Regions from separate parts of the Thauera sedimentorum genome, predicted to be linked through region 1. Evidence: predicted binding sites of a transcription regulator. Region 1 holds the regulator's gene; the other holds the start of a gene.
What was found. Region 1 encodes HrcA, which represses chaperone genes, less so after heat shock. Its sites were predicted from a motif close to TNTTAGCACTCNNNGNCNNNGAGTGCTAANA; they were not measured.
Positions count from the first base shown of each region.

Region 2: a site for HrcA is predicted at 2,330-2,360, ahead of groES (co-chaperone GroES). Genes of this name have one in related genera too.

Region 1 is NZ_JACTAH010000001.1:2,059,848-2,064,266, reverse strand. It holds gene hemH (ferrochelatase) at 1-1,021, opposite strand, end outside; gene hrcA (heat-inducible transcriptional repressor HrcA) at 1,042-2,070, opposite strand; gene IAI53_RS09440 (NAD kinase) at 2,152-3,039, shown strand; gene recN (DNA repair protein RecN) at 3,054-4,419, shown strand, end outside.
Region 2 is NZ_JACTAH010000001.1:212,960-217,378, reverse strand. It holds gene groL (chaperonin GroEL) at 241-1,890, opposite strand; gene groES (co-chaperone GroES) at 1,946-2,236, opposite strand; gene IAI53_RS00970 (chemotaxis protein CheD) at 2,397-2,987, opposite strand; gene IAI53_RS00965 (autotransporter assembly complex protein TamA) at 2,990-4,419, opposite strand, start outside.

The sequences.
Region 1 (4,419 bases):
GCCAGTTGCCCAGGTGCGCGCGGGTGATGCGGCACAGCGCATCGATCCAGGCGTCGTTCTCGTTGAGGCAGGGGATGTACTCGAACTGCTGGCCGCCGGCGCCGATGAAGGCGGTGCGGCATTCCATGGCGATCTCTTCCAGGGTTTCCAGGCAGTCGGCGACGAAACCGGGGCACATGACGTCCACCCGCTGCGTGCCCCCGGCCGCCATGGCCTCGAGCGTGGGCTGGGTGTAGGGCTTGAGCCATTCGGCCTTGCCGAAGCGCGACTGGAAGGTGACCAGTACGCGCTCGGCCGGCAGCCCGAGCGCCTCGCCGACCAGGCGGGCGGTCTTGTGGCACTCGCAATGGTAGGGGTCGCCCAGGTCGAGCGAGCGGCGCGGCACGCCGTGGAAGCTCATCACCAGCTTGTCGCCCTCGCCGGACCGGACCCAGTGGTCGCGCACGCTCTGGGCCAGCGCCCCAATGTAGCCCGGGTCGTCATGGAAGCTGCGCACGTAGCGGATCTCGGGCAGGTTGCGCCAGCCGAGCAGGCAGCGCGCGACCTCGTCCATCACGCTGGCGGTGGTGCTGGCCGCGTACTGCGGGTACATCGGCACCACCAGGATGCGGGTGCAGTTGGCGGCGCGCAGGCGCTCCAGGGCCTCGGGAATCGACGGGCTGCCGTAGCGCATCGCCCAGTCCACCCGGACGCCGTGTGCGCCGGACTGGCCGAGGTAGCCGGCCAGCAGCTTGGCCTGCTTCTCGGTGTGCACCTTCAGCGGCGAACCCTCCGGCAGCCACACGCTGGCGTATTTCTCGGCGGACTTCTTCGGCCGGGTGTTGAGGATGATGCCGTTGAGGATGGGCCACCACAGCGCGCGCGGGATCTCCACCACCCGCGGATCGGAGAGGAACTGCTTCAGATAGGGGCGCAGCGCCGCCGCAGTGGGCGCGGTGGGGGTGCCGAGATTGACCAGCAGTACCGCGGTGCGTGCGGGCGTGCCGTGGGTGTAGGGCGGTTCGGGCCGGTAGCGGGCCATGGGAGTCCTTGTGGAATGGGTCAGTCGCGGGTCGACAGTGCGTTGGAGAGCAGGCGGGCGGTGATGTCGACAATGGGGATCACCCGGTCGTAGGCCATCCGCGTGGGGCCGATGACGCCGACCGAGCCGACCACCTGACCGTCGACCTCGTAGGGGGCGGTGATCACGCTGCAGCCGTCGAGCGGCGCCAGGCCGGATTCGCCGCCGATGAAGATCTGCACGCCCTCGGCGCGGTTGGACAGGTCGAGCAGTTGCAGCAGGCCGGTGCGCTTCTCGAACATCTTGAACAGTTCGCGCAGGCGGACCATGTTGGACGACAGGTCTTCCACGTCCAGCAGGTTGGTTTCGCCCGAGATCACGTAGCTGGCCGCGGTCTCCGCGGTGGCCTCGGTGCCGGCTTCCACCGCCGCGGCCATCAGCTCGCTCATGTCGCTGCTCAGTTGCTTGAGCTCTTCCTGCACGCGGCTGCGGATTTCTTCGAAGGCGAGGCCGGCGAAGTGCTCGTTGAGATAGCTCGCAGCGCCGGTCAGCTCGTTGCTGCTGTAGGGCCGGCGGGTGAGCAGGATGCGGTTCTGCACGTCGCCCGCGGTGGTGACGATGATCAGCAGGATGCGGGTTTCGGACAGGCTGATGAACTCGATCTGGCGGATGCGCACCGCCTCGCGGCGCGGGGCGACCACCACGCCGGCGAACTGGGTGAGTTCGGACAGCAGGTGTGAGGCCGAGCTGATCAGGCGCTGTGGCTGGTCGGGCTGCAACTGGCCGCGCAAGGCGCTGATGCGCGACTTGTCCAGCGGCTGCACGGTGAGCAGCGAGTCGACGAAGAAGCGGTAGCCGCGCGCGGTGGGGATGCGGCCGGCCGAGGTATGCGGGCTGGCGATGAAGCCCATCTCCTCCAGGTCGCTCATGACGTTGCGCACCGTGGCCGGCGACAGTTCGAGGCCTGAATAACGCGACAGCGCCCGCGAGCCGACCGGCTGGCCTTCGGCGATGTAGCGTTCGATCAGCGTCTTGAGGAGGATCTGCGAGCGGGCGTCTAGCGTGTTCATGGCGGAGGCAAATATAGCGCGGATCGGGCCCCGGTGCAGCGCGCTGCCGGGCGCCGGGCGGATGTGGTTTAATCGCGTTCCATGAGCCAGCGCTTTCGCACCGTTGCCCTGATCGGCAAGTACCAGAGCCCAGACGTGGCCGAATCCGTGTCGCGCCTGGCCGAGTTCCTGCGCGAACGCGGGCTTGTGGTGTTGATCGAGCAGGGCACCGCGAGTTCGATCGGCATGGGGGGCGGCGAGTTTCCGCCGGCCACCTACGACGAGATCGGCGCGCGCGCCGATCTTGCGGTGGTGCTCGGCGGCGATGGCACCATGCTCAACACCGCGCGCCGGCTGGCCGAGCACGAGGTGCCGCTGGTCGGCGTCAACCAGGGGCGGCTGGGCTTTCTCACCGACGTGGCGCGCGAGGACGCGACCGAGCGCATCGGCGAGATCCTCGACGGGCGCTACACTGCCGAGTCCCGCTTCATGCTCGACGCCGAGATCCTGCGTGGCGGCCAGCGCGTGTTCCAGACCCTGGCGCTCAACGACGTGGTGATCAACAAGGGCGACCTCGGGCGCATGATCGAGTTCGACGTGGCGATAGACGGCGAGTTCGTCTACACCCAGCGTTCGGACGGCATGATCGTCAGCACCCCTACCGGGTCCACCGCCTACGCGCTGTCGTCCAACGGCCCCATCCTGCATCCCAGCGTCGGCGGCATCGCCATCGTGCCGCTATGCCCGCATGCGCTCACCGCCCGCCCGGTGACCCTGCCGGACACCTGCCGTATCGAGATCAATCTCCTGCCGCCGCACGACGCGCGCGTGCATTTCGACGGCCAGGCGCGCTTCGATGCGCGTGCCGGCGACTGCATGCGCATCACGCGTTCCGCGCTGCAGGTCCGCCTGCTGCACCCCGAGGGCTACAGCTACTTCGCCATGCTGCGCGAGAAACTGCACTGGAGTGCGGTTCCGCGCCACACCTGACATCAGCGTCCACCATGCTGCGCCGCCTGACCATACGCGATTTCGTCATCGTCGACCGCCTGGAGCTCGATTTCGAGGCCGGCTTCGGCGCCCTCACCGGCGAGACCGGTGCGGGCAAGTCCATTCTGCTCGACGCGCTCGGCCTGGCGCTGGGCGACCGTGCCGATGCCGCCGCGGTACGCACCGGGCGCGAGCGCGCGGAAGTGTGCGCCGAGTTCGATCTGCCGCCCGACGGGCCGCTCGCCGCCTGGCTTGCCGAGCAGGCCCTGGAGGTCGAGGACGGGGCGCTCATCCTGCGCCGCGTGGTGGAGGCGGGCGGGCGTTCGCGGGCCTGGTTGAACGGCACCCCGGTCACCCTGGCGCAGCTGCGCGAGGCCGGCGAGTGGCTGTGCGACATCCACGGCCAGCATGCCCATCACGCCCTCTTGCGTGCCGACGCGCAGCGGGCGCTGCTCGACGCCCACGCGGGGGCCGCCGAGGCGGTGGCCGAGGTGGCGGCGCGCTACCGCGACTGGCGGCAGGCGGTCGAGCGGCGCGAGCGTGCCGAGCACGACAGCGCCGCCTCCGAGCGCGAGCGCGAGCTGCTCGCCTGGCAGGTGCGCGAGCTCGAGGAGCTGGCTTTCGACGCCGACGAGTGGCAGGAGCTGAACCAGGAACACGCGCGCCTCGCACATGCCGCGGGGCTGATGTCCGGCGCCGACGAGGTGCTCGTCGCCCTGGGCGACGGCGAACTGGCCGCAGCCCCCATGCTCGCCAGCCTGGGCAACAAGGTCGGCGAGATGGCCGGCATCGACGCATCGCTCGAAGAGGTGCGCAGCCTGCTGGCCGACGCCGCCATCCAGGCGGACGAGGCCTTGCATGCGCTGCGCCGCTATCGCGATCGGCTGGACCTCGACCCCGAGCGCCTGGCCGAGGTGGAGGGCCGCATTGCTGCGGTGACCGATCTTGCGCGCAAGCATCGCGCAGCGCCCGAAGCGTTGCCCGCCCTGCTGGCGGACTGGCGCAGGCGGCTGGAAGAGTTGAGCGCCAGCGCCGACCCGGCCCGACTGGCGGAGCAGGAAGCCGCCGCGCGCAAGGCCTACGAAACCGCCGCACGGCAACTCGGCGCGTTACGCCGTCCGGCCGCAGCTGCGCTCTCTGCCGAGGTGAGCGAGGCCATGCAGACGCTGGCGATGGCCGGCGGGCGCTTCGAGGCGTCGCTCATCCCTCTGCCGGACGGTTCGGCGCATGGCGACGAGACGGTGGAGTTCCTGGTGGCGGCCAACCCGAGCCAGCCGCTGCGCCCGCTGGCCAAGGTGGCCTCCGGTGGCGAGTTGTCGCGCATCGGCCTGGCGATCCAGGTGATGACCAGCCGCGACTCTGCCACGCCGACGCTGATCT
Region 2 (4,419 bases), 1.8 Mb from region 1:
CGGTCCTAGGGAATGGCTGCCCCTCCGGGCGACCATTCCGGGGAGCGTCCCGTTCCTGCAGCAGGGCGCTCCCCGCCGCCTTTTTCCCTCTCCCCCGAGCCGTCCGATTATCACACGCTTCCCGCGTCGTGCGCGCATCCGCATCCGCATGCCCTGCGCCAGCGCAGCGCGCTGCGCGTGAACGCAAATCGGCCCCGCCGCAGCGGGGCCGATCTTTCAGGCGAATGACCTGGGCGGAGCTTACATGCCCATGCCCATGCCGCCCATGCCACCCATGCCGCCCATGTCGGGCATGCCGCCGGCCGGCTTGTCTTCGGCCAGTTCGCCGACCATGCAGTCGGTGGTGAGCATCAGGCTGGCGACGGACGCGGCGTTCTGCAGCGCGGTGCGGGTCACCTTGGTGGGGTCCAGCACGCCCATCTCGACCATGTCGCCGTACTCGCCGGTGGCGGCGTTGAAGCCGTAGTTGCCGGAACCTTCGACAACCTTGTTCACCACCACGGAGGCCTCGTCACCAGCGTTGGCGACGATCTCGCGCAGGGGCTGCTCCATGGCGCGCAGCACGATCTTGATGCCGGCGTCCTGGTCGTGGTTGTCGCCCTTCAGGCCGGCCAGGTTGGCGCGGGCACGCAGCAGCGCAACGCCGCCGCCCGGAACGATGCCTTCTTCCACCGCAGCGCGGGTGGCGTGCAGGGCGTCTTCCACGCGGGCCTTCTTTTCCTTCATTTCGACTTCGGTCGCGGCACCGACCTTGATCACCGCAACGCCGCCGGCCAGCTTGGCCACGCGTTCCTGCAGCTTCTCGCGGTCGTAGTCGGAGGTGGCTTCCTCGATCTGCACGCGGATCTGCTTGACGCGCGCTTCGATGCGCTCGGCATTGCCGGCGCCGTCGATGATGATGGTGTTTTCCTTGCCGATCTCGATGCGGGCAGCCTGGCCGAGATCGTCCAGGGTGGCCTTCTCGAGGGTCAGGCCGACTTCCTCGGCGATGACCTGGCCGCCGGTCAGGATGGCGATGTCTTCCAGCATGGCCTTGCGACGGTCGCCGAAGCCCGGGGCCTTGACGGCGCAGGTCTTCAGGATGCCGCGGATGTTGTTCACCACCAGGGTGGCCAGCGCTTCGCCTTCCACGTCCTCGGCGATGATCAGCAGCGGACGGCCGGCCTTGGCGACCTGCTCGAGCACCGGCAGCAGGTCACGGATGTTGGAGATCTTCTTGTCGAACAGCAGGACGAAGGGCTGCTCGAGGATGGCAACCTGCTTGTCCGGGTTGTTGATGAAGTAGGGCGACAGGTAGCCGCGGTCGAACTGCATGCCCTCGACCACGTCCAGCTCGTTCTGCAGGGACTTGCCGTCCTCGACGGTGATCACGCCTTCCTTGCCGACCTTGTCCATGGCCTTGGCGATGATGTCGCCGATGTCGCTGTCGGAGTTGGCGGAGATCGAGCCGACCTGGGCGATTTCCTTGTTGGTCGAGCAGGGCTTGGAGAGCTTCTTCAGCTCTTCGATGGTGGCCACGACGGCCTTGTCGATGCCGCGCTTCAGATCCATCGGGTTCATGCCGGCGGCGACGAACTTCATGCCTTCGCGAACGATGGACTGGGCCAGCACGGTGGCGGTGGTGGTGCCGTCACCGGCGATGTCGGAGGTCTTGGAGGCGACTTCCTTGACCATCTGCGCGCCCATGTTCTCGAACTTGTCCTTCAGCTCGATTTCCTTGGCGACGGAGACGCCGTCCTTGGTCACGGTCGGGGCGCCGAAGGAGCGCTCCAGCACCACGTTGCGGCCCTTCGGGCCCAGGGTGACCTTGACCGCGTTGGCCAGGATGTTGACGCCGGCGACCATGCGCTCGCGGGCGGAATCGCCAAACTTGACTTCTTTAGCTGCCATTCTTCAGAACTCCTTGAGTATTCGGTAATGGATCGGCGTTGAACGGACGGGAGGCTCAGGCCTCGACCACGCCCATGATGTCTTCCTCGCGCATGACGAGGAGCTCTTCGCCTTCGACCTTGACGGTCTGGCCGGCGTACTTGCCGAACAGCACCTTGTCGCCCACGGCGACGGCCATCGGGCGCACCTTGCCGTCGTCCAGGATCTTGCCGTTGCCGACGGCCAGCACTTCGCCCTGGTCGGGCTTCTCGCCGGCGGAGTCGGGGATCACGATACCGCTGGCGGTCTTGCGTTCGGCTTCCAGACGCTTGACGATCACGCGATCATGCAAGGGACGAATCTTCATCGAGCACTCCTTCGTTTCGAATTGACACTAAGTCTGCGGAACGAGCCGCAAATCGGGAATTTGGGATTTCCGGCAACGGTGCTTTCGCAGTTTTGTTAGCACTCGCCGCCGACGAGTGCTAATAATAGGGACGCCCCCTGGCCTTTTCAAGGGCGGATTTTCAGAAAAGTTCGATGTTGCCCTTCGGCTTGGGCGCGGCGATGGTTTCGGCATAGGCCTGCTCGCGGCTCTCGATGCGCTGCGAGATGGCGAGCGTGCTGGCCGCACGCTTGCAGAACACGTCGCCGGTGCGCGGGTCGAGCACGACCTTGCGCGACCACTGGCCGAGGAAGTCGGAGGCCTGCAGCGCGATGCCCTCGCGCGCCAGCCACTCGCGGGTGAACTCGACGTTGCGCTGGCCGATCTGGCTGCGGTCGAGCGATGAGACCACCATGCCGCCGCCGAAGGCCTTGGCCACCAGCCGGGCCTTCTTGGCGCCGCGCGCCAGCATGGCGTTGAGCAAGGCTTCCATGGCGAAGTCGCCGGCCAGCAGGGCGTCCACCTCGCTGCGCCCGGCGCTGCGGTTGAAGCAGGGCAGCATGAAGTGATTGAGCCCGCCGAGCTTCAGCGCCGGATCGTAGAGCGCCACCGCCACGCAGGAACCCAGCAAGGTGGCGATCGGCCGCTCGCGCTCGACCGCCCACCCGCCCGGCATGATGACCTGGGCGAGGCGTTCGAGCTCACGGCCGGCAAGATTGTCCTGTTGTCCCATGTTCAGAAGGCGATGGCGATGCCGAAGTGCAGGCGCAGGCGGCGCGCTTCCCGCCCCCAGGCGAGATCGAGCGCAAGCGGTCCGGCCGGGCTGGCCCAGCGTACCCCGGCACCATAACCGAGCTTGGCGTCCAGGGTTTGCCGGCTGTCGGCGGCATCGCCGGCATCGACGAAGGCGGCCACCGCCCAGTCGGGCCGGAACCAGTGTACATACTCGGCGCTGGCCACCGCCATGTAGCGCCCGCCCACGGTGGCCTCGCCCTCGCTCACGCCCAGGCTCTGGTAGGCGTAGCCGCGCACCGTCTGCGCCCCGCCGGTGCGGAACAGGAAGTCCTGTGGAATGCCCTCGCGGCTGGGCGCCAGCGTGGCGCCGAGTTCGGCGCGCAGGATCAGAACGTCTCGCCCGCGCACCGGCTGGTAACGCACCACGCGCCCGTAAAGACGCACGAAATCCTGGTCCGACAACAAGGCGCGCGCGCCGCCGCCGGCCTGCACTTCCAGCACGTAGCCCTCACGCGGGTCGAGCAGGTCGTCCACCTTGCGCTGCAACCAGGTCCAGTTGGCGCTCAGCGTGTTGCTGCTGCTCGGCGGCGCGCCGTCGGGCACCCTGCGCTCGTGCTGGTAGCGCAGCGCCAGCTGGGTGTCGATGCTGCCGCGCGTGGTCGCGCGCGCCACGCCGACCGCCTGGGTGGTCAGGCGCAGGCCCTGCAGGTCGCTGCGCTCGACCAGGGCGCCGAAGCTGTCGCGATAACGCGCCTGCACCGGCGGAAGGAATACGTCGGCGAACAGCGATTGGCGACGCTGCTCCAGGCGCAGGCCGCTGTAGAGCTCCCAGCCGCGCCCCAGCAGGTTGACGTCCGAGTAGCTCAACTCGCCGCGATAGCCGGTATTGGTCGAGTAACCCGCACCGAAGCCGGCCCGGCGGGGCTGCGCCTCGCTCACCTCCACCCTCACCGGCACCCCGTCCGCCTGCGCCGGGTCGCGCTCGATGTCCACGATCACCGAGGCGAACTGCGGCGCGTTCTGCAGGGTGCCCTGAAAGGCCAGCAGGCGGTCGCGATCATAGGATTCGCCGGGCTCCAGCGTACTGTGGCGAACCACCAGATCGGCCGGCAGATCGCGCAGCCCACTCACCGCCAACGGTCCCAGGGTGAATGGCGGCCCCGAGTCGACCGTCAGCGACAGGGCGACGCGGGCCGTTTCAGGGTCGACCTCCGCCCTGCTGGCCGACAGCCGTGCGGCCGCGTAGTCGCGCGTGGACACCGCGTCGAGCAGTTGCGACTTGGCGGCATCCCAGGCCGCCTGGCGGAAGGGCTGGCCGGGCTGCAGCGACCACGCACGGCGCAGGGCCTCGCGGCGCGCCGCACGCTCGCCCTGCTCGCCGGCCAGGTCGCCCTCGAAGGCGATGTTCACGCTGTCGATCCGCGCACGCT